DNA from 3 places in the Pseudomonas sp. SA195 genome. Region 1 is predicted to be linked to each of the others. Evidence: predicted binding sites of a transcription regulator. Region 1 holds the regulator's gene; each other region holds the start of a gene.

Region 1 (7,980 bases):
CGGCCACGAAGAAGTGCAGCAACTGATGCAGCTACTGGCCAAGAGCTCGCCGAAGCTCGCCGAGGAACTGGTGCCAGGCATGATTTCGCTCTCGACCTTGCTCAAGGTGCTGCAGTCGCTGCTGATGGAGCAGGTGCCGGTTCGCGACATCCGCACCATCGCAGAAGCCATCGCGAACGTTGCGACCAAGAGTCAAGATCCCGCCGCGATGGTGGCGGCTGTGCGGGTCGCGTTGTCCCGCGCAATCGTGCAAAACGTTGTCGGGCTTGAGCCGCAGCTGCCTGTGATCACCCTTGAGCCCAGGTTGGAACAGATATTGCTCAATAGCCTGCAGAAGGCCGGACAAGGCTCGGAAGACGGCATTCTTCTCGAGCCAGGAATGGCAGAAAAGTTGCAACGGTCTCTGGTAGATGCGGCACAGCGTCAAGAAATGATGGGTAAGCCAGCGATTCTGCTGGTAGCCGGCCCGGTCCGCGCGATGCTCTCGCGATTCGCCCGGCTGGCAGTCCCCAACATTCATGTCCTGGCCTATCAGGAAATACCGGATAACAAGCAGGTCACCATCGTTTCGACGGTGGGTCAGAATTAACCGAGGGTACAGGCCATGCAGGTCAAACGTTTCTTCGCAGCCGACATGCGTATCGCCATGAAGATGATTCGTGACGAGCTGGGTGCCGACGCCGTGATCACCGGCAACCGCCGTGTCGCTGGCGGCGTCGAGCTGACAGCCGTGCTCGATTATCCGATGGAAGCAGTCGCGCCGAAGCAGCCGAATCCGGCGCTCGAGGCCGAGCTGCGCAAGACCCAGACCCGCATCGCCGATGCCCATGCCGAGTTGAGCGCGCCTCGCTCGCAGCCCGCTCGGGACCGTCAGTTGCTTGACGAGAAGCCGGCCGTAGCCGCCAAACCTGCTGCAGCGCCGGTAGCCGCGCCGGCTCCGGCATTCGACTCGCGTGCCGTCGAGGCAATGCAGACCGAATTGCAAGGCCTGCGCGAGCTGATCGAGGTGCAACTCGGCTCATTGGCCTGGGGCCACGAGCAGAACCGTCGCCCGCTGCAGGCTGGCCTCTGGCGTCGCTTGCAGCGCCTCGGTCTGCCGGCTGATCTGTCGCGTGGGCTGTTGGAAAAGGTGGCCTCGATCAGTGATCAGCGTCAGGCCTGGCGCATGCTGCTGGCGCACCTGGCTCAGTCCATCAAAGTGACCAAGCACGAGCCGCTGGAAGAGGGCGGTGTCATTGCTCTTGTCGGCCCGGCCGGCGCCGGCAAGACCACGACCCTGGCCAAGCTCGCTGCACGCCATGTTCTCAAGCACGGCGCGCAGAGCATCGCCCTGGCGAGCATGGACAACTACCGTATCGGCGCGCAGGAGCAGCTCAAGACCTTGGGTCGTATCCTCAACGTGCCGGTGATCCAGATCGACCCGAGTCAGCCGCTGAGCAAGAGCCTGGAGCCGGTTGCACGCAAGCGATTGATTCTGCTCGACACCGCTGGCCTGCCGGCAGGCGATCCGATGATGCGCCTGCAGCTGCAGGCGCTGGCCGACCGTGGCGTACGTTCGAAGAACTATCTGGTGCTCGCGGCGACCAGCCAGAGCCAAGTCCTGAAAGCGGCGTGGCATCACTACCGGCCCTGCGGGCTGGCAGGGTGCATCCTGACTAAACTTGATGAGGCAGGTACTCTGGGCGACGTGCTCGGGCTGACCATCAGTCAGCATCTGCCGATTGCCTACCTTGCCGACGGCCCGCGGATTCCCGAGGACCTCCAGTTGCCGCGCACGCATCAACTGGTCAGCCGCGCGGTGAGCCTGCAATCCGAAGAGTCGCCCAGCGAGGAAACGATGGCCGACATGTTTTCCGGCCTGTACAACGGTTCCTCACGGAGGGCGGGATGAACAGAGCGCTGCGTGAGAGAGAAACAGTAGACGCGTTCAGGTTGAACGCATCGATGGCCTTCGGGCCCCAGCAAGATATAGGCGTTTGATGATGGGTATTCATCCCGTACAGGTTATTGCTGTGACCGGCGGCAAGGGTGGCGTCGGCAAGACCAACGTATCGGTCAACCTTTCCCTGGCGTTGGCTGATCTCGGTCGGCGTGTGGTGCTGCTCGACGCCGACCTCGGTCTGGCCAACGTTGACGTGCTGCTAGGCCTGACCGCCAAGCGCACCCTGGCGGATGTGATCGCCGGTGAATGCGATCTGCGCGACGTCATGATCCCGGGCCCTGGCGGCGTACGGATCGTGCCTGCCGCGTCGGGTACGCAAAGCATGGTGCAGCTATCACCGATGCAGCATTCCGGCCTGATCCAGGCCTTCAGCGAGATCGGCCACGACATCGACGTGCTGATCATCGACACCGCGGCCGGTATTGGCGATGGCGTGGTGAGCTTCGTTCGCGCGGCGCAGGAGGTCCTGCTCGTGGTCACCGATGAGCCCACCTCGATTACCGATGCTTACGCGCTAATCAAGTTGCTCAACCGCGACTACGGCATCAGCCGCTTCCGGGTGCTGGCGAACATGGCGCACGCGCCGCAGGAAGGACGCAATCTTTTCGCTAAGCTGACCAAGGTGACTGAACGTTTCCTTGATGTCGCCCTGCAGTACGTCGGTGCGGTTCCCTACGACGAGGCGGTACGCAAGGCCGTTCAGAAGCAACGCGCGGTCTACGAGGCCTACCCGCGAGCCAAGTGCTCGCTGGCCTTCAAGGCCATAGCGCAGAAAATCGACACCTGGCCGCTGCCGGCAAACCCGCGTGGCCACCTTGAGTTTTTTGTGGAGCGCCTGGTCAGGCCCACCGCAAACGCACACGACTGACAGCGGCGGGAATCGGTTATGTACAACACCAAAGTGGCTAAAGACTCCCAGTACCAGCTCATCGAGCAGTACGCCCCGTTGGTCAAGCGCATCGCTTACCACTTGCTGGCGCGCCTGCCAGCCAGCGTGCAGGTCGATGATCTGATGCAGGCCGGCATGATCGGCCTGCTCGAAGCCTCCAAGAAGTACGACTCCGGCAAGGGGGCAAGCTTCGAAACTTATGCCGGTATCCGCATTCGTGGCGCGATGCTTGACGAGGTTCGCAAGGGCGACTGGGCGCCACGGTCGGTGCACCGCAATTCGCGCATGGTCAGCGAGGCCATTCGCGCCATCGAAGCAAGAACGGGGCGCGACGCTAAAGATCAAGAAGTTGCGGCCGAACTTAAATTGAGTCTCGATGAGTACTACGGCATTCTGGGCGACACCCTGGGCAGCCGCCTGTTCAGCTTCGATGATCTGCTGACGGAAGGCGAGCACGGGGAGTTCGGTGAAGACGCCGCCAGCGCCCACCCGGAACCGTCTCGCGATCTTGAGGACGAGCGCTTCCAGCAGGCCCTGGCTGATGCGATTGCCAGTCTGCCCGAGCGTGAAAAGCTGGTGCTGTCGCTGTACTACGACGAAGAGTTGAATTTGAAGGAAATCGGCCAGGTGCTGGGCGTCAGCGAGTCACGGGTCAGCCAGTTGCACAGTCAGTGCGCGGCGCGCCTGCGGGCTCGTCTCGGCGAGTGGCGCGCGCGATAGGGCCGGTTCTCAGGAACGCGAATCAAGGTTGCTCTAACGAGCTTCATTCACGAAGCCCGCAACAGACCGTGAGCAGGCTCCGGGATTTCGGGATTTACGGAGGTGTACTTGGACAAGAACATGAAAATCCTCATCGTCGACGACTTTTCGACGATGAGACGGATCATCAAGAACCTCTTGCGTGATCTGGGCTTCACCAACACCGCCGAGGCGGATGATGGCACCACCGCACTGCCGATGCTCAAGAGCGGCAGCTTCGACTTTCTCGTCACCGACTGGAACATGCCCGGCATGACCGGCATCGACCTGCTGCGCGCCGTGCGTGCGGACGACCGTCTCAAGCACCTGCCGGTGCTCATGGTGACGGCCGAGGCCAAGCGTGACCAGATCATCGAGGCCGCGCAGGCCGGTGTTAACGGGTACGTGGTCAAGCCGTTCACGGCGCAGGTACTCAAAGAGAAAATCGAGAAGATCTTCGAGCGCGTCAACGGCTGAAGTAACGCCGCGAGGGCACTATGACGCAAGCAGACCAAAGCCTGGCGGAGTTCGAAACGACGCTCAAGGCTCACGCACCCCAACTTATCGAAAGTCTCCAGCAGGGCCGCTTCGACGAAGCGGCGCAGATGTTTAACGAGCTCAGTCAGGCTCGTAACCAGGGACTTTATCAAGAAGTCGGCAAACTTACCCGCGAGCTGCACAACGCCATCGTCAAGCTGGAGATGGACACCTGCGCGACCGGGGGCGATCCGTCACCGATCACTGACGCCACGGACCGTCTGTCCTATGTCGTCGAGATGACCGAGAAGGCCGCCAACCGCACCATGGACCTCGTCGAGGAATCCGCGCCGCTGGTCAACTACGTCAGTTATGAGGCGCAGAGCTTGACGGCTGATTGGCAGCGCTTCATGCGCCGCGACATGAATGCCGAACAGTTCCGCGACCTGGTCAAACGGCTAGATCAGTTTCTGCAGCGGACCATGAACGATGGCAGCCAGCTGTCGCAGAACCTCAGTGAAATCATGCTCGCCCAGGACTTCCAAGACCTGACCGGCCAGGTGATCAAGCGGGTCACGCGGCTGATCACTGAACTCGAAAGCAACCTGCTCAACCTGGTGCTGATGGCCGGTCAGGTCGACCGCGTCGCAGGCATCAAGCACGACCGCGAAGAGCTGCGCGCCGAGCAGGAACGAAAAAAACAAGAAAAAGGCCCTTCCCATGGTGAAGGTCCGCAGATGCATGCCGATATACGTGAGGATGTCGTATCCGGGCAGGACGATGTCGACGATCTGCTTTCGAGCCTGGGCTTTTAGGGGAAGTGAAATATGAGCTTCGACGCCGATGAAGAAATCCTCCAGGATTTCCTGGTTGAGGCCGGCGAGATTCTCGAACTATTGTCAGAGCAGCTGGTGGAGCTGGAGAGCAGCCCCGATGACGCAGCATTGCTCAATGCGATTTTTCGCGGTTTCCATACGGTAAAAGGTGGTGCGGGTTTCCTCCAGCTGCATGAGCTGGTCGAGTGTTGCCACATCGCCGAAAACGTCTTCGACATCCTGCGCAAGGGTGAGCGTCGCGTCGACTCGGAATTGATGGACGTTGTCCTGCAAGCGCTGGACGCCGTCAACGAAATGTTCGGCCAGGTCCGTGAGCGTACGGCCGTTACCCCGGCCACGCCCGAGCTGCTGGCAGCCCTGTCGCGCCTGGCCGAACCAGCCTCCAGCGAGCCGGCTGTCGCCGAACCGGTCACGCCGGTCGGCTCGGCCGAGCCTGAGCCCGTTCCAGCCAGTGCCGACACTGAATTCGAACAGTTCCTTGGCGCGCTGGACGAGGCGGCCGAGGCTCCGGCTGCGGCGTCAGCTGACGAGATTACCGACGAAGAGTTCGAATCGCTGCTCGACCAGCTTCACGGCAAGGGCCAGTTCGCCCCGGCTACGGGTGCCGATTCTGTGGTCGTGCCTGAACAGGCCGCCGCACAGCCGGCCGGCGACGAGATTACCGACGATGAATTCGAGGCGCTGCTCGATCAGCTGCACGGTAAAGGCCAGTTCAGCGAAGTAAGCCCGGCACCGTCTGCACCGGTCGCGGCCGAAGCACCCGCGCCAGCGGGCGACAACATCACCGACGACGAATTCGAAGCGCTGCTTGACCAATTGCACGGCAAGGGCAAGTTCGAACCGGAAGCGGCGAGTGCTGCTGCACCGACACCGCCGGCCAAGCCTGCGGCCGCGCCAGCCAAGGCGGTGGAGAAGGCCGCACCGGCCAAGCCCGCTGCGCCTGCGGCCAGCAAACCGGCTGCCCCGGCTGCCGCTACGGCCAAGCCTGCTGCTCCCGCTGCGCCTGAAAAGCCGGCCAGCGAAGCGGAAACTACCGTTCGCGTCGACACTGCGCGGCTCGACGAGATCATGAACATGGTCGGTGAGCTGGTGTTGGTGCGTAACCGCCTGGTGCGGCTCGGCTCCAACAGTGGCGACGAGGCCATGTCCAAGGCCGTTTCCAATCTGGATGTCGTCACTGCCGATCTGCAGAGCGCGGTCATGAAGACCCGCATGCAGCCGATCAAGAAGGTATTCGGACGCTTCCCTCGCCTGGTCCGCGACCTGGCGCGCAGCCTGAAGAAAGAAATCAACCTGGAGTTGGTGGGCGAAGAGACAGATCTCGACAAGAACCTCGTCGAGGCGCTCGCCGACCCGCTCGTGCACTTGGTGCGCAACGCGGTCGACCATGGGGTCGAGACCCCCGAAGAGCGCGAGGCCGCCGGCAAGCCGCGCACCGGTCGTGTGGTGCTGTCCGCCGAGCAGGAAGGGGACCACATCCTCTTGCAGATCACCGACGACGGTAAGGGCATGGATGCGAACATCCTGCGCGCCAAGGCGGTAGAGAAGGGCATGCTCGACAAAGATGCCGGTGATCGTCTGAGCGACCTGGAGTGCTACAACCTGATCTTCGCGCCGGGCTTTTCGACCAAGTCGGAAATCTCGGACGTGTCCGGCCGTGGTGTAGGCATGGACGTGGTCAAGACCAAGATTTCCCAGCTCAACGGCACGGTCAACGTGTTCTCGAACAAGGGCCAGGGCTCTCGCGTGGTGATCAAGGTCCCGCTGACGCTGGCGATCATGCCGACGCTGATGGTCATGCTGGGCAATCAGGCATTCGCCTTCCCGCTGGTGAACGTCAACGAGATTTTCCATCTCGACCTGTCTCGCACCAACGTGGTCGACGGCCAGGAAGTGGTAATCGTGCGAGACAAGGCGCTGCCGCTGTTCTACCTCAAACGCTGGCTGGTTCAAGGTGCCGAGCACGAGGAGCAGCGCGAGGGGCATGTGGTGATCCTCAGCGTAGGCAATCAGAGCATTGGCTTCGTCGTCGACCAACTGGTCGGCCAGGAGGAAGTTGTCATCAAGCCTCTGGGCAAGATGCTGCAGGGCACCCCCGGCATGTCGGGCGCGACCATCACGGGTGACGGCCGCATCGCGTTGATCCTCGACGTTCCCAGCATGCTCAAGCGCTACGCGCGCCGCGGCTGATTCATCCCGGGCGGCGGCCTAATGTAGGCCGCTGTCGCTAGGAGTGTTTTATGGCAGTCAAGGTCCTGGTCGTCGACGACTCCGGCTTCTTCCGGCGCCGGGTGTCGGAAATTCTCTCGGCAGACCCGAATATCCAGGTCATCGGCACCGCGACCAACGGCCGCGAGGCGATCGACCAGGCGCAGGCGCTCAAGCCTGACGTCATTACCATGGATTACGAGATGCCGATGATGGACGGCATCACCGCGGTGCGGCAGATCATGCAGCGCTGCCCGACGCCGGTCCTGATGTTCTCGTCGCTGACGCACGAAGGTGCCCGGGTAACGTTGGACGCCCTTGATGCCGGTGCCGTGGATTTCCTGCCGAAGATCTTCGAGGACATCTCGCGCCACCCGGCCAAGGTCAAGCAGCTGCTGTGCGAGAAGATCCGTACCATCGCGCGCAGCAATCGCCGCTACGGCAGTTACAGTCCGCCTGCGTCCGCGCCGACGCCAGCTGCGTCACTCACCAGCCGCAGTGCGCCGGCGGTGCCTCGCCATGCCGCGAGTACTCCGTTGTCACCCGCTCAGACGCAGCCGCACGTGGCGCCCGCACTTAGCTCACCGGCCCCGCGCCGCAAGGCCTATCGCCTGGTCGCCATTGGCACTTCCACGGGCGGGCCCGTCGCACTTCAGCGGGTGCTGACTCAGCTCCCGGCCAGCTTTCCGTCGCCCATCGTACTCATTCAGCACATGCCGGCGGCGTTTACCAAGGCATTCGCCGAGCGCCTGGACAAGCTTTGCAAGATCAACGTCAAGGAAGCCGAGGACGGCGACGTCCTGCGCCCGGGGCTTGCCCTGCTGGCTCCAGGCGGCAAGCAGATGATGGTCGACGGCCGTGGTACGGTGCGCATCCTGCCGGGTGACGAG
Region 2 (7,980 bases), 350 kb from region 1:
TGCTCGCGCGGCTGGGCATCCAGGGCGGTGCGTACGCGAGCCATCCACTGCTGCACGTTGGGCATCAGCCAGACGAAGGCCAGCAACAGAGCGACCGTGAGGTAATCGGATTTGTCGAACTTGGTCGTCAGGTCGCTCAAGCCAATCATTCCGGACAGCATCGCCAGCGCGGCGGTGACGCTTTCGGCACGGAAGAACACCATTGCGACCACAACGCAGAGAAAGGTCAGCAGCACTGCGGCGCCGTGGTGCATTGGTTTGTCGCTGTCGAGCGGCAGGCCCTGGCGTGCTTTGAACGCACGGAACCCATGCGCGACGACCAGATAGAAGCCGTGCAGCAGTCCGAACACTACGAATTGCCAGCCAGCGCCATGCCATACGCCAGAGATGAACATCGTCAGCACCGTCGGGTAGGCCACCAGCACCACGAAAGTGCCGAGACTCATCTTGCCGCGACGTGGCAGCGGCTTGCCGGCCGCCATTCGCGAGCGCGTGATGCGCATGACGATGGGGTTGTAGAGATAGGCGGTGAGAAAGCGCGTCAGCGTCATGTGCCAGCGCGACCAGTAGTCGATGACGTTATGCGCTTTGAATGGGCTGTTGAAGTTGACCGGCAGGCGCAGGCCAAACATCAGGCCCAAGCCAATGGCCATGTCGCTGTAGCCGGAGAAGTCGAAATAGATTTGCAGCGTATAGGTGAGTGCGCCGAACCAGGCGTCGTACAGAGCCGGCACCGTGCCGTCCGCAGCGACCGCAAAGATCGGCGACGCTTTGGCGCCCAGTGGGTCGGCAATGATGACCTTCTTGAACAGACCGAGCAGAAATACCGTAAGGCCGAGCGACAGGTTATCCAGGCGCGGGCGGAAGGTGCTGGCGTCCTTGAACTGTTTGAGCATCTCGCCGTGGTGTGTGATCGGGCCGGCAATCAGTTGTGGGAAAAAGCTGATGAACAGGCAGTAGTTGACGAAATCGTGCTCACTGACTTCGCCGTCATCGGCGTCCACCAGATAGGCAATTTGCTGGAACGTGAAAAAGGAGATTGCCAGTGGGAGGATGATGTCGCCTACCGACCAGCCCAGGCCGAAAGCCTCATCCAGCGTGCCGAACAGGAAACCGGTGTACTTGTAGTAACCGAGCAGCGCGACGTTGGCACCGACCCCAAACACCAGCAGAACCCTGGATGAATTGCGCATCAATGCGCCGCCGAGCAGGTAGTTGAAGACCATGCTGCCGACCAGTAGCGGCACGTAGGCAGGGTTCCACCAACCGTAGAAAACCAGCGATGCGAGGGTCAGCCAAACCGCTGCATGACGTTGCCGACCACTGCCAGCAAGCAGGATGAACCCGAGCAGGACCACCGGCAGGAAACCGGCAATGAAGATCATGGAGTTGAAGAGCACTGTCCTTATCCTTGCTCAGAAAATCCTCTGCCGAACCGCTGGGTTCGGCGACAGCGTCCATGAACCAGCCCGTGACAACAGTCGTCGGTGCGCTGGCTCACCCCCGAAAAGAGCGTTTCGCTGCCAGGCTCGATCCTTCTCGCTACTACGGAGTCATCTCCTGGTCTGTGAATGCGACTGGCAGTTGTAAGAAAAAGTTGCGCCGTTCGTCTGGTAAGAAAAGTTGGCGGATGGACGGAAACATGCAGCGAAACCAAGCGAAACGGCGCGATTCAGAGCGGTTTCGGGGAGATGGCCGAACGGGGCCGAAACGGCAGCGAATGCGCGCGAATGGCGGGTACGCCGTTGCGAGAGGCGAGGCGGACGGCCAGAAAATGAGGTGTTTATCACAATCCCGATGAGCGCCATGGGCCTGGACTGAACTTTCCCATCGGTCAGCCGATGACCCACCAGTACTCCTACTCCTTTTGCGGATATATATCCCATGCGAATGACGCTGAAACTGAAGGTTCTGCTCCTGGCACTCGTGCCGATCGTTCTGTTCGCGGCAGTGCTGAGCGGCGCGGCGGCAAAGATCCTTCACTCGCTTGCCCAAGAAGAGATCGAAACCACCCGTGAGCGGCTCATCGACGATGCCCGCGCCCGTTTGGAAGACTACATGCGCATCGGTGTCAGTAGCGTCGCGCATCTCTACGAGCCGGCGGCGCAGGGCGACATGGCCAGCCGCGACGAGGCCATCGCCATCCTGAAAAAGATCAAGTTCGGCAAGGACGGCTACTTCTTTGGCCACGACTCCAACGTGGTCCGCCTGTTCCGCGGCGAAAGCCCGGTGGACGTTGGCGTCAATCTGAGCGACCGCCGCGACCCGAATGGCGTGTACGTCAACCGCGAGCTGGTTGCGGTCGCGAAGAACAACACCTACTACGTCAACTATTCCTCGCCGTTGCCGAGCAACGACAAGGTATTGGTACCCAAGCTCGCCTATAGCTACTACCTGCCTAAATGGGACCTGGCGCTGGGCACGGCGGTGAACCTGGATAACATCGAAGCGGCGCTGGACGAAGTCCGTACGGACATCGACGGCCGCGTGAACTCTATCCTCAGCAGCATCCTCGCCATCGCCGGCGTGATGCTGGTAGCGCTGGGTATCGCCGGGGTCGTGATCAGCAACTCCATTGTCAAACCCATCCAGGTAATCCGCGCTCAGCTCGACGACATCGCTGCCGGCGAGGGCGACCTGACCCACCGTCTGCCAGAGAACCGCAACGACGAACTCGGCCAGCTTGCCCGCTCGTTCAACCTGTTCGTCGGCAAGATCCACACCATGGTCAGCCAGGTCGCCGAAATGACCGGCCAGCTCACGGGCATGGTCGGTGAGGTTGCCGCGCAGGCGCAGCGTTCCGAGAAAGCGATGGAAACCCAACGCCAGGAGACCGATCAGGTCGCCACGGCGATCAACGAAATGTCCGCCGCTGCGCAGGAAGTGGCCCACAGCGCGCAAGGCGCCGCCGAAGCGGCTCAGCAGACCGACCGTGAAGGGCAGCAGGCCAAGGCAGTCGTGGATACGAGCATTCGCCAGATCCATGCGCTGGTGGAGGAGATTCGCAGCAGCGGAAGCTCGTTGGACGAACTGCAACAGGACGTGCACGCCATCGTCGGCGTGCTCGACGTGATCCGCTCGATTGCCGAGCAAACCAACCTGCTGGCCCTCAACGCGGCGATCGAAGCGGCCCGTGCCGGTGAAGCCGGACGTGGCTTCGCGGTGGTTGCCGATGAGGTGCGCGCGTTGGCCAGCCGCACCCAGCAAAGCACGCAGGAAATCCAGGGCATGATCGACCGCCTGCAGACCGGCACGAAGCAGGCCGTCGCCGCGATGGGCCGTTCGAGCGAAGCCGGGGATGCCAGTAGCGCGCAGGCCAACCAGGCCGGTGCCTCGCTGGATGCGATCTCACAACTGATTGCGACCATCAACGGCATGAACGCCCAGATCGCCAGCGCGGCCGAAGAGCAAACCGCAGTCGCGGAAGAGATCAACCGCAGCGTTCATCAGATCGCCACGGCTGTCGAAAACGTAGCCGAGGAAACCCAGCAGGGCGCCCGTACGGCACGCAACCTTGCCAACGTCGGCGAACGCCTCGGTGGGCTGGTGCGTCAGTTCCGCATCTAGGTTTGCGGGCGGCATGAGCCGCCTTCGCTAAACGACAAAGCCGGCACAACTGCCGGCTTTGTCGTTTCTAGCCCCTGGCTCGCAGCGGCGAGCGTCAGCCGAAGAAATACAGGCAGCCGGAGATCACCACGCCCGAGTACACCAGCATCAGCAGGCAGTAGCCCATGATGTCCCTTGCGCCGAGGCCGACGATGCCGAGGATCGGGAGCGCCCAGAAGGGCTGGATCATGTTCGTCCAGGCATCGCCCCAGGCGATCGCCATGGCAGTAACGGCCGGGGCCACGCCCAGCGCCTGGCCGGCAGGCAGCATGATCGGGCCCTGCACGGCCCACTGGCCGCCGCCAGACGGCACGAAGACGTTCACCAGGCCCGCGCTAAGGAAAGCCAGCACCGGGAAGCTGTCGGCCGACGACCAGGCGATGAAGGTGTCGGTGATCTGCTTGCCTAGTGACAGCCCGTCGGCATTGGCGCCGACCATCATGCCCATGATTCCGGCGTAGAACGGGAACTGGATGACGATGCCGCTGATTCCACCGATGCCATCCTGCACCGCGCGCATGTAGCGCTCCGGCGAGCCATGCAGTGCCAGGCCAATGAACAGGAACAGACCAATGACGATATTCAGTGTCAGCGCGAAGCCGTTCGCGGCGAAGTAGTAGCCGAAATAAACGACGCCGAGCGCGACGATCAGCAGATTGAGGATCCGGCTGTCATCCAGGCGCTGGGCGAGCGTGGCGCGGGGGAGGGCGTTGTGCTCGGGGTCGCGCAGCAGGGCGGGATCAGCGGTTTTCGGGGTCTTCGGATGCATCGCCCAGTTGAGGATCGGCAGGCCAATGACGAGCAGCGCGATGATGGTCAGGTTCATGGGTGTGAACAGCGTTTCGCCGACACCCAGCGCCGTGGTGACAACGCCACCGGTCATGCGCTCGAGGTCCGCACCGCCGGTGGCCAGCGAGAGCGGGATCGAGCCTGACAGGCCGCCGTGCCAGATCAGGAAGCCTGAATAGGCCGAGGCGACCAGTAGTGGGTAGTCCACGCCTTTGACCTCACGTGCCAGCGCACGGGCAAAAACGGCGCCGATCACCAGGCCGAAACCCCAGTTGATCCATGACCCGGCCAGTGCGACCAAGGTGACCAGCACGATGGCGCGCCCCGGCGAGCGTGCCGTGCGAGCGAGGCCGGCAAGCAAGCGATGAATTGCCGGGGCGCTGGCCAGCGCGTGGCCAGTGACGAGGATCAGCGCCATCTGCATGGCGAAGGTCAGCAGGTTCCAGAAACCGGTGCCCCAGTGCTGCGCCATGGCGGGAAGGCCTTGGCCGGTCACCGTCATGCTCGCAACGAGCACGATAAGGCTGAGCAGAATGGCGAAAACGAAGGGCGAGGGTAGATAGCGTTGTACGAGCTTCACGCTTGCCGAGGTGATGGCGTTGAGCATGGATTGGTCCTTGTTCTTATTGCTGTGCGTTGTGGTTGTCGCTGTTTATCCGTAGCCGCTCTGCCTGCGACTGTGGTTTCAAACCCCCCGTCGCGGTCGGGTCGCAGGTAGAACCTGCTCCTACAAAAAAGCGCTGTGCTGTAGGGGCTGGCTCTGCCTGCGACTTGCGGGTGCAGCCTCGGGGTGGTTCTGGTCGCAGGTAGAACCTGCTCCTACAAAAAACCGCTGCTGTAGGAGCTGGCTTTGCCTGCGACTTGGGATTTCAGCCTCGGGAGTGGTTCCGGTCGCAGGTAGAACCTGTTCCTACAAAAAAGCGCTGCTGTAGGAGCTGGCTCTGCCTGCGACTTGCGGTTTCGGCCTCGAGGTGGTTCCGGTCGCAGGTAGAACCTGCTCCTACAAAAATCGGATCAGGCGCGCTCGATGGCCAATGCCACACCTTGGCCGCCGCCAATGCACAGGGTTGCCAGGCCTTTCTTCGCATCGCGGCGGATCAGTTCGTGCAGCAGCGTCACCAGTACGCGGCAACCGGATGCACCGATCGGATGGCCGAGTGCAATAGCGCCGCCGTTGACGTTGACCTTGTCCGCGTCCCACCCCAGCTCCTGGCCGACAGACAGAGCCTGCGCTGCAAACGCTTCGTTAGCTTCGATCAGGTCGAGGTCGTCCAGCGTCCAACCGGCTTTCTCAAGGCAGCGGCGCGTGGCGGAAACCGGAGCGATGCCCATGATGGCCGGGTCGACACCCGCATTGGCGTAGCCGGCAATCTTCGCCAGTACGGGCAGCCCGAGCGCTTGGGCTTTGGCGGCGCTCATCATCAGGACCGCGGCGGCGCCGTCGTTCAGACTCGAAGCGTTGCCGGCAGTCACGCTGCCATCCTTCTTGAACGCGGGCTTGAGCTTGCCCAGTGCCTCGGCCGTGGTGCCGGCGCGGGGCTGCTCGTCGGTGTCGAACACCAACGGCTCGCCCTTGCGCTGCGGGATTTCGATTGGGGTGATCTCGCCCTTGAAACGCCCGGCCTCAATAGCGGCCACAGCCTTCTGTTGAGAACCGGCAGCGAACGCGTCCTGCTGCTCGCGGCTGATCGCGTACTTGTCGACCAGGTTCTCGGCGGTGATGCCCATGTGGTAATCGTTAAAGGCGTCCCAGAGGCCGTCGCTGATCATCGAGTCGACCATCTGAGCGTGCCCCATGCGCAGCCCAGTTCGGGCCTTCGGCATCACGTAGGGCGCCAGGTTCATGTTCTCCATACCCCCTGCGATGATCACTTCCGCGTCGCCGCAGCGAATCGCCTGAGCGCCCAAATGCAACGCCTTCAGGCCCGAGCCGCAGACCTTGTTCAGGGTCAGTGCTGGCACGGCGTGTGGCAGGCCTGCGGCAATCGCAGCCTGGCGAGCGGGATTTTGTCCGGCGCCAGCAGTGAGCACCTGGCCGAGAATGACTTCATCCACCTCGGCAGGGTTCAGATGGGTCTGGGCGAGCAGTCGCTTGATGACAGCGGCGCCCAGTTCATGGGCAGGGATATTAGCCAGCGCGCCCTGGAAGGCGCCAATGGCGGTACGGGTGGCGGCGACGATGACGACGTCTTGCATATTCATGCTCCAGTTGAAATGGATGTTGTTCTAGTACCGGTAAGTCGTTTTTCAAAGATGCGGATGGTCAACGCAAGCGTTGCTGAATGTCCACGGTCCCGTAGAGCCAACCTGCTGGCGATCCGCAGTCCCGCTCACCCGCTGATCGCGATGGATCGCTCGACGTTCCCAAGCGAATACATGCGTATCTAGAACGTCATTTCCGGCACATGATCCGGCACGACCAGCTCGCCGGCCGTCTTGGCGCGGATCTCCTCGATGCTAACGCCCGGCGCGCGCTCCTTGAGGACGAAGGCGCCGTTTTCAATCTCGAGGTAGGCCAGGTCGGTCAGCACGCGTTTGATGCAGCCGGCGCCGGTCAGCGGCAGGTTGCACTGGGGTAGCAACTTGGACTCGCCATCCTTCGAAGCGTGGGTCATCAGCACGATGATGTTCTCGGCTCCGGCGACCAGGTCCATCGCGCCGCCCATGCCCTTGACCAGCTTGCCGGGGATCATCCAGGAGGCGATGTTGCCCTGTACGTCCACCTCGAAAGCGCCCAGCACGGTGAGGTCGATGTGGCCGCCTCGGATCATCGCGAAGGACTCGGCCGAGTTGAAAATGGAGGCGCCCACGCGCGCGGTGACGGTCTGCTTGCCGGCATTGATCATGTCGGCGTCGAGTTCTTCTTCGGTCGGAAAGGTGCCCATGCCGAGCAGCCCGTTCTCGGACTGCAGCATCACGTCCATGCCCTCGGGCACGTAATTGGCGACCAGGGTAGGGATGCCGATACCCAGGTTTACGTAATAGCCGTCCTGCAGCTCGCGGGCGACGCGCTGGGCCATTTGTTCGCGGGAAAGTGCCATGCTGGAATCCTCTTCTTGTTCTGGTCAGCTACGGACGGTGCGCTTTTCGATGCGCTTTTCGAAGGTGCCGCAGATAAGGCGGTCGACATAGATGCCGGGGGTGTGGATCTGGGTTGGGTCCAGCTCGCCGGGCTCGACGATCTCCTCGACTTCCACCACCGTCACCTTGCCGGCAGCAGCGGCCAGCGGGTTGAAGTTCTGCGCAGTGTGGCGGTAGACGACGTTGCCGTAGCGGTCGGCCTTCCAGCCTTTGACGATCGCGAAGTCGCCGACGATGGCGTGCTCGAGCACGTAATGGCGGCCATCGAATTCACGCACCTCCTTGCCCTCGGCGACCGGCGTGCCGTAGCCGGTTGCGGTGAAGAACGCGGGAATGCCTGCCCCGCCTGCACGCATCTTCTCGGCCAGAGTGCCTTGAGGCGTCAGTTCGACTTCAAGTTCGCCGTCGAGCAGTTGGCGTTCGAATAGCGCGTTCTCGCCGACATAGGAGGCAATCATCTTGCGGATCTGCCGGTCTTCAAGCAGCAGGCCCAGACCGAAGCCA
Region 3 (7,980 bases), 2.2 Mb from region 1:
CGGGAGACCAGGTGATGCGGAAGCAGGTATTGGCTGATGACGAACAAGCGATCTATCATGGGTGACCTTTTCATTGCTGAATCGGGGTGTCGGGCAGGTTGCCCCATTCGCCCCAGGAGCCGGCGTATCCTTTGACTCGTGGGTAGCCGAGCGCCTTCGCCACCAGGTAGGTAAAGCCTGACCGGTGGTGCGTCTGGCAGTGCGTGATGACTTCTTTATCGGGGCTGATGCCGAGCGCCAGCAACTGCTCGGCGATGTCCTCGCGGATGCGCATGGCGCGCGCGGGGTCCATGCCCGCCGTCCATTCGAAATTGACGGCGCCGGGGATATGACCAGCGCGTGCCGCCAGTACCTTCTCGCCCCGGTATTCCTGCGGCGATCGCGCGTCCCAGATCACCACGTCGTCGGCGCCAAGGCGGCTTTCGATGTATTCGCGGCTGGCAGTCGGCGCGTCGTCCAGCGTCAGCTCGACGGGGCTACTGCCCGGCGCGGGAATTTCACGAGAGAGCGGCCGGCCCTCCGCCAGCCAGGCATGCAGGCCGCCGTCGAGATAGTGGTAACGGCGATGCCCGATGACATCGAGCAGCCAGATGAAACGCCCCGCCCAGCCGCCGCCTTCGTCGTCATATAGCACGTAGACCGCATCGGCCCGATGGCCCAGGGTGCTGAACAGCGCCTCGAGCTGAGTCCGAGTCGGTGCACGGCCGGGTGCGGGCGGCTGGCCGAGCTGAGTCTGCTTGGGGTCGACGAAGCGGGCGCCGGGGATGTGGCCCTCGGCATAGCGCCCAGCGCTGGTCAGGTCGACCAGGATGAGTTCGGGCGCATCGAGGCGGTCGGCCAGCTCGGCCGGTTCGATCACCAGGGGCAGATTTGAGAAGGCGGACACGTCGAGCCTCGGCTGATCTGAAAGCACGCAGTCTAGCGAAAAAGCTAGCGGCCGCGCTTGCTGAACGTGGCCAGGGCCCGCTCGATGCATTGCACGGTTTTGCCGAAGGCCTGCACCGAGCTGTCGCTCAAGGGGGCGTTGGCCTGGTCGGCGACGACCAGCATCACCACGCGCCCGTCCAGGCCGACCGAGCGAAGCAGCACGTGCTCACCGGGAAACAGGCTCTTGAGCGTTCCCGGCAGCATGGCGGAGAACTGCGCGACGTTGGCTGGGTTCAGGCGGAGCAGGGCGGGCTTTTCCAGCAAGCGCCGCAGCACCTGGCTCTGCTCGGGATCGAAGGTGGCGTGGACCGCAGCCTGCGGAAGGCCGTTGGCGTGCTGGGCGATGAGTCGGTGTTGGCGACGATCGACCAGCATCACCAACACGCGTGACAACCCTGCCGCCGTGAGCGCCCGCCCGGCCGTCGCGCTCAATTGCAGCACGTTGCTGTAGGGTGACCGATCGGCCAGCAGCTCGCGGCACAGATCGCGCCATTGCTGCGCCTGCGCAGGGGAGGGGGCAGACTCGACCTTGCGTGCTTGTTGGAAGCGGCTTTCCCAGGGCCAGAGTAGCCCCTGCGCTGGGTGCCAGAGATCGGTAGGGCCGATTGCCTGGGCGCTGGTCGTGGCCTGCTGGTGGACCAGTTGCTGCAATTCGCCCAGCGGCACCTGTAGGTAAAGCCCTGCGAGGCGTTGCCAGCGCAGGCTATGGATGCCATTCCAGCTGTGGTGCGACGACAGGGCGAGCCCGTTCGCGAGCACGATGGTGTTGCTGGGCAGTGTCAGCCAGCGCCGAAGCTCGGCGTCGGCGTCGAGCATCTGCTGCTGGTGCAGTGGGTGTTCGTTGTCGCGCGCGATGTGCAGAGCCTTGATCAACAGGCGCCGGTTCTCGCGCAGCAGCCGGTAGCCGAGGGCGATCCAACCCGGCAGCGCCCAGTGTTCGGCCACGGCGACGCACAGATCCAGCAGCGGCACGCCGAGCAGTTCCTGCTCGACCTTAGGTGCTGGTTCGCCACCGACCAACACGCGCTGCTCCCAGGCGTCGAGCAGCGCTGGCTGGGCTGCGACAAGCGCCCAGATCGGCGAGAGAAACAGCAGGCTGTTCCAGTGGATTTCCTGCCACAGTCGGGCGAGGCGAGCGGCGAACAGCCCGTTGGCCTGCTGGCTTGCGTGCTGGCTAATCAGCAACAGCTGCCGCAGCGGCGCGGGGATGTCCTTGGGTTTGGCTGCGGGAACGCGCTGGAACAACGCCTCGGCACGCTTGAGCCCGATGCGGCTCAAGGCGATTTCCAGGCTTTCGGCGGGCTTGTTCGCCGCGGCGGCATCCTGGTTCGCTTCGCGGATAACGTTCAGCGCCAGCACCGGGCTTTCCTGGATCAACTCGGATATCTGCCGCATTGATTTGCTGCTGTCACGCAGGCCGCGTTGAACCTGGGCGTAGGCATTGGCATCGGCAGGCAGCACGACAGCGTCTAGCGCCTTGATCCAGGCCGGCAGCGTGCGGGGTAGCGGGGTCGTGGTCATGAGGTCGCCGAACTAGCATTTCATCGGGATGGCCTTTAGTCTGGCGCAAAAGTTCCGATAACCCGAACAATTCTTTCGATCTGCCCGCCCGGCGCCCTGTGCGGCAATCTGCTGCGCGTTCAGGCACCCCTCCGTGACCAGGTTTTAGACGTACCTATCTATGGCAAAAATTATCGGCATCATCGTGGTATTCGCCAGTGTGCTTGGCGGATTCATCCTGTCCGGCGGCAAGCTAGGGGCACTCATTCACCCCTTCGAGGTCATGATCATCGGCGGCGCGGCCCTTGGCGGCTTTCTGCAGGCCAACCCAGGCAGCACGACCAAGATCGTGTTCAAGAAATCGCTGCAGATGTTCGGGCATCGCTTCACCCATAAGTTCTATCTCGAAGTGCTCGGGATGCTCTACGAGATCCTCAACAAGAGCCGGCGCGAGGGCATGATGGCCATCGAGGCCGACCTCGAGGACCCCAAGGCCAGTCCGATCTTCAGCAAATACCCCTCCGTCATCAAGGACGAGCGCATGACTGCCTTCGTCTGCGATTACTTGCGCATCATGTCGTCCGGCAACATGGCCCCGCACGAACTTGAAGGCCTGTTCGACATGGAGCTTACCGGCCTCAAGGAAGAACTGGAGCACCCCTCGCATGCCGTGGCAAAGATCGCCGACGGCCTTCCGGCGATGGGTATCGTCGCGGCGGTGCTCGGGATCGTGATCACGATGTCGATCCTGGCGTCGGCGACCAACGCTGAGATCGGCGAAAAGGTTGCGACCGCGCTGGTCGGTACCTTCCTCGGGATTCTCGCGTCATACGGCTTTTTCGGCCCGCTTTCCGCCGCCCTCGAACACGACGCCAAGGAAGAGCTGAACCTCTACGAAAGCATCAAGGCAACCCTGGTTGCTTCCGCGTCGGGGATGCCGCCGACACTGGCCGTCGAGTTTGGCCGCAAGGTGCTCCTGCCGGCCCATCGGCCGAGCTTTTCCGAACTCGAACAAGCCATGCGCGGTAGTTAAGAACAGCGATGGACAACAACCAACCAATCATCGTCAAGCGGGTCAAGAAATCCGCTGCCGGTCACCATGGCGGTGCCTGGAAGATCGCCTTCGCCGATTTCGCGACGGCCATGATGGCGTTCTTCCTGGTGATGTGGCTGATGAGTTCGGCCACGCCCGAGCAGAAGCGCGCAATCTCCGGTTACTTCCAGGACCCCATTGGCTTTACCGAGAGTGCTAGCCCCTACGTGATCGACCTGGGCGGTACGCCCACGCCTGCCCCGGACCGTACGCTCAACGAGCAGGTCGACGAGCAGCCGCAGCAGACCGAGGCGAGCATCAATCCAGATCAGGTCGAGAACCTGGCCGAGCAGCTCGACAAGGAACGCCTGGAACTGCTGCTGCAGGAGTTGCAGAACAAAGTTGACGAAAATCCGGAACTGACGCGCTTCAAGGATCAGATCCTGTTCGAGATCACCCAGGACGGGCTGCGCATCCAGATCATGGATGCTGAGAACCGCCCGATGTTCGCGCTCGGCAGCGCCCAACTGCAGCCCTATTTCGAAGACATCCTGCTGGCGATGGCAGACACCATTCGCGCCGTGCCGAACAAGATCAGCGTCAGCGGCCATACCGACGCCAAACCGTATTCCGGGCGGGGCGAGTTCGGCAACTGGGAGCTGTCGGCCGGGCGTGCCAACGCGGCGCGGCGTGCGTTAGTCGCCGGAGGCTATCCGGAAGACCAGATCGCTCGTGTGGTCGGTTACGCGTCGTCGGCGCTGTTCGATCGCGAAGATCCGCTGAATCCGGTCAACCGCCGCATCGACATCCTCGTGTTGACCAAGAAGGCGCAGCGCAACATCGAAGGTGAGCAGTCCGAAGCCACCGACGAGGCTGCACCGCCGGCGGGCGCAGCGCCCAATCCCGCGCCGCCGGCCGTGCCCGGTGCGCTTGCGCCCGCGGCGGGTAGCGACCCGCTGCAACCGGAGCAGTTACGCGAGCGCCTGAATATTTTCGAGGGCGGCGTCTTGAAGTTCGACCAGCCTGGCGAGTGAGGCGGCCGAGGTCGATCAATACTCGGGTGCTTGCAACCCGCTGATGATGTGCCGATAGCTTTGCATGCGCTGCGGCTGTATCCGGCCTTCCTCGAGTGCCTTGAGCAGGGCGCAGCCCGGTTCGCGGTCGTGCTTGCAGTCACGGAAGCGGCAGCGTCCCAGTAGATCCTGAAACTCGATGAACCCGGCTTCGACGTCCGCACGGCTGACATGGCCGAGGCCGAACTCGCGAATGCCCGGTGAGTCGATCAGCTCGCCACCGCCAGGGAAATGAAACAGGCGAGCCGTCGTGGTGGTATGCGTACCTTTGCCGGTCATCTCTGACAGCGCACCGACGCGAGTATCCACGCCGGGTAGCAGGCTGTTGACCAGCGACGACTTGCCCACTCCCGACTGCCCGACAAACACGCTGACCTGCCCGTCGAGCCGCTGCCGGAGCGCGTCCATGCCCGCCCCGTCGTGGGCAGACACTTCCAACAGCGGATAACCGAGTGTGCGGTACACCGAAAGCAGCGCGTCGAGCGCGGGCTGGTTGTGCGCATCGATCAGGTCAGCCTTGTTGAGCAGAAGCAGCGGCGCGATACCGGCATGTTCGGCGGCGACCAAGTAGCGGTCGATGAGGTTGGCGTGGGGTTCGGGTAGCGGCGCGAAGACGATTACGATCAGGTCGACATTCGCCGCGACCGGCTTGAGCTGGCCGCGAGTGTCGGGCCGGCACAGCTCCGAATGGCGCGGCAACTGCGCGACGATCACACCGATGCCTTGATTGCCTGGCCGCCAGACGACCTGATCGCCAGTCACAAGCGCGGGCAGGTTTGCGCGCAGGTGGCAGCGAAACACCTGGCCGCGCTGGTCGCCGTCCTGGGCTTCGACTTCCACCTGGACGCCAAAATGCGCGATGACCAGGCCGGTCTGCTCCGGGCCGAGGTCGCCCCCTTCGAGTTCATCGATGGCGCGGGACTCGCGCCGTGCCGCGCGAGCGGCGCGCTCCTCCTGGATTTTCTCGATGCGCCAGCTTTGTCGGCGGTTGAGTTGGCGTTTGGCCATGTATGTGAAGCCCAGGGTGGAAAGGGATGCGAGTCTAGCATGCTGATCGTGGCGGCCTGCGGGGCGCGTCGCCCGGTGGATGCCGAGGCGGGCTGATATCTGGTGGTTTGCGCAGCGGCAGTCACAGCGGTTTAGACTCAGGCGTCGCGTTCTTGGTTGTTAAGGTCCATGGCGAATCAGGCTCCCGTTCGAATCCCTGCACTCGTGGCGTTGGCCAGTCATCTGGTTGCGGCCGTGGTCTGCTGGTTGCTGCTGTTCACTGCCGCACGCTTGTTCGGCATGCATGTCACCCTGCTGATGGCCGCCTTGGTACAGGGCGTGCTGGCCGCGCTGGTTGGCCGCCGCCTGGGGCTATCGGGATGGTGGTTGCCGATCAACTTCGTCTTCGTCCCTGCGTTGGTTCTGATGCAGGCTCACGCCTTGCCGCCCTGGGTCTTGCTGCTCGGCTTCGCGGTGCTGCTGCTACTCAACTGGAATGCGCTGGTTGAGCGCGTGCCGCTCTACCTCACCGGGCCGGCGACTGAGCAGGTGTTGTCCGAGCGTCTGGCGCGGCTGCCGGAAAGCTTTGCCTTCGTCGACCTCGGCTGCGGTGTCGGCGGCAGCCTGCTGCGGCTGGCCGGGACCTACCCGGCGGCGCGTTTCGTTGGGGTCGAGACCGCGCCGCTTCCCTTCCTGATCTGCTGGCTGCGGTGCCTGGCACGGCGCAACTGCCGGGTACGGTTTCGCAGCCTATGGCAGGAGCCGCTCGGCGAATACGATGCGGTCTATTGCTTTCTCTCGCCGGCGCCAATGCCGCGCCTGTGGGAAAAGGCCTGCGCGGAAATGCACCCGGGCGCGCTGCTGATCAGCAATAGCTTCGAGGTACCGGGCGTGCCGGCCGAGGAGGTGCTGCAGGTCAATGACTTGCGCCATTCGCGTTTGCTGGTCTGGCAGCCCGGGCGGACAGGGGCACCTGACGCTCCGGGTGCGAACGGCTAAACTGCGAGACACAGCCAAGGAGCACACCATGCAGAGCCCGCAGAACCTGATCTGGATCGACCTCGAAATGACCGGCCTCGACCCGGACAACGACGTCATCATCGAAATGGCCACCATCGTCACCGACAGCCAGCTCAACGTGCTGGCCGAAGGCCCGGTCATCGCGATTCACCAGAGTGACGAAGTGCTAGCCGGGATGGATGAATGGAATACTCGCCAGCACGGCGGTTCGGGCCTGACCCAGCGGGTGCGTGAAAGCCGCATTTCTACGGAGGAAGCCGAGGCGCAGACGCTGGCCTTCCTCGAGCAATGGGTGCCCAAGGGCAAGTCCCCCATCTGCGGCAACAGCATCTGCCAGGACCGCCGTTTCCTCTACCGGCGCATGCCGAGGCTGGAAGCGTATTTCCACTACCGCAATCTTGATGTCTCGACCCTGAAGGAGCTCGCCGCGCGCTGGGCGCCGGACGTGCTGGCCAGTTTCAAGAAAGGCGGAACCCACCTGGCGCTGGACGACATCCGTGAGTCGATCGCCGAGCTGCGGCATTATCGCGAGCATTTCATCAAGGGCTGAAGGCCGGGCCCCAGGCTATGCCCGCGCCTTAATGAAGCACAGCCGGCTCGTATGGCGCGTTGGGCGAGCGGCGCTGCCTAACGCAGGGATACGCTCAGCGTTGTACCGCTCCTCCAGCCGCTCGGCTCCGGAACGGGTCTATTTCCCCAACCGCCTCAGCTCATCCGATTCGACCACGCGTGTGCCTTCGCCCTCTTCCAGCGCGAGGCGCCAGAGTGAGCGGGCAAGCGTGCAGGCAGAGATACCGCGGTATTTGCCGGGCAGCAGGTAGGACAGCGGGGCGGTCAGCCGCTCCATCGGGCGGACTTCCATGCGAGGGCCGAGCAGTTGGGCCGGGCGCGCAAGGGTCAGTTGGGGCCAACCTTGCGCGCGCAGCGAGGCTTCCATTTCGCCCTTGACCTTGAGGTAGAAGATTGGGCTGTCCGGATTGGCGCCGAGCGAACTGATCACCAGTAGATGACGGGCGCCGAGTTCGCGGGCACGACGGGCAAAGGCGATCACCAGATCGTGGTCGATGGCCTTGAAGGCTTCTTCGCTGCCGGCTTCTTTTAAGGTGCTGCCCAGGCAGCAAAAGGCTGTATCGAACTGCCCCTCCAGCTGGCCAAGCTGCGACTGCAGCGGACCGATCGGGTTTTGCAGGCGAGGGTGTTCGGCGAGCGGTTTACGCGTGGGCGCCAGAACGCAGTCGACGGTGGGCTCGTTGAGCAGGCGGTCGAGCAGGTGCTCGCCGGTCAGTCCGGTGGCGCCGGCAAGCAAAATGCGCTGGGGCGTCAAATACATGGTGAGGTTTCCTGTGACTGCTTCCTGTGGTGGTCAGTCGGCTACTGCCGGCTGCCTGGGTTGCAACTGGCGCCAGTGCTCGACGACCTTGGGCGGCGCCCAAATCTGCG

The links. The regulator FliA, encoded in region 1, starts transcription of late flagellar genes. The targets are predictions, from matches to a motif close to CTAAAGTTTNNNNNNNNNNNGCCGNTAA.
Region 2: a site for FliA is predicted at 1,818-1,845, ahead of M1D78_RS11675 (methyl-accepting chemotaxis protein). Genes of this name have one in related genera too.
Region 3: a site for FliA is predicted at 2,482-2,509, ahead of motA (flagellar motor stator protein MotA). Genes of this name have one in related genera too.

The regions. Positions count from the first base shown of each region.
Region 1 is NZ_CP096392.1:2,888,937-2,896,916, reverse strand. It holds gene flhA (flagellar biosynthesis protein FlhA) at 1-589, shown strand, start outside; gene flhF (flagellar biosynthesis protein FlhF) at 605-1,891, shown strand; gene fleN (flagellar synthesis regulator FleN) at 1,980-2,810, shown strand; gene fliA (RNA polymerase sigma factor FliA) at 2,829-3,551, shown strand; gene M1D78_RS13335 (chemotaxis response regulator CheY) at 3,672-4,046, shown strand; gene M1D78_RS13330 (protein phosphatase CheZ) at 4,067-4,861, shown strand; gene M1D78_RS13325 (chemotaxis protein CheA) at 4,874-7,072, shown strand; gene M1D78_RS13320 (protein-glutamate methylesterase/protein-glutamine glutaminase) at 7,123-7,980, shown strand, end outside.
Region 2 is NZ_CP096392.1:2,541,458-2,549,437, reverse strand. It holds gene M1D78_RS11680 (MBOAT family O-acyltransferase) at 1-1,400, opposite strand, end outside; gene M1D78_RS11675 (methyl-accepting chemotaxis protein) at 1,885-3,567, shown strand; gene M1D78_RS11670 (short-chain fatty acid transporter) at 3,662-5,002, opposite strand; gene M1D78_RS11665 (acetyl-CoA C-acetyltransferase) at 5,410-6,591, opposite strand; gene M1D78_RS11660 (CoA transferase subunit B) at 6,780-7,436, opposite strand; gene M1D78_RS11655 (CoA transferase subunit A) at 7,461-7,980, opposite strand, start outside.
Region 3 is NZ_CP096392.1:552,480-560,459, forward strand. It holds gene asd (archaetidylserine decarboxylase) at 1-59, opposite strand, end outside; gene M1D78_RS02445 (rhodanese-like domain-containing protein) at 71-886, opposite strand; gene M1D78_RS02450 (HDOD domain-containing protein) at 931-2,448, opposite strand; gene motA (flagellar motor stator protein MotA) at 2,609-3,460, shown strand; gene motB (flagellar motor protein MotB) at 3,469-4,494, shown strand; gene rsgA (small ribosomal subunit biogenesis GTPase RsgA) at 4,510-5,541, opposite strand; gene M1D78_RS02470 (class I SAM-dependent methyltransferase) at 5,710-6,519, shown strand; gene orn (oligoribonuclease) at 6,548-7,090, shown strand; gene M1D78_RS02480 (Rossmann-fold NAD(P)-binding domain-containing protein) at 7,229-7,870, opposite strand; gene M1D78_RS02485 (C13 family peptidase) at 7,904-7,980, opposite strand, start outside.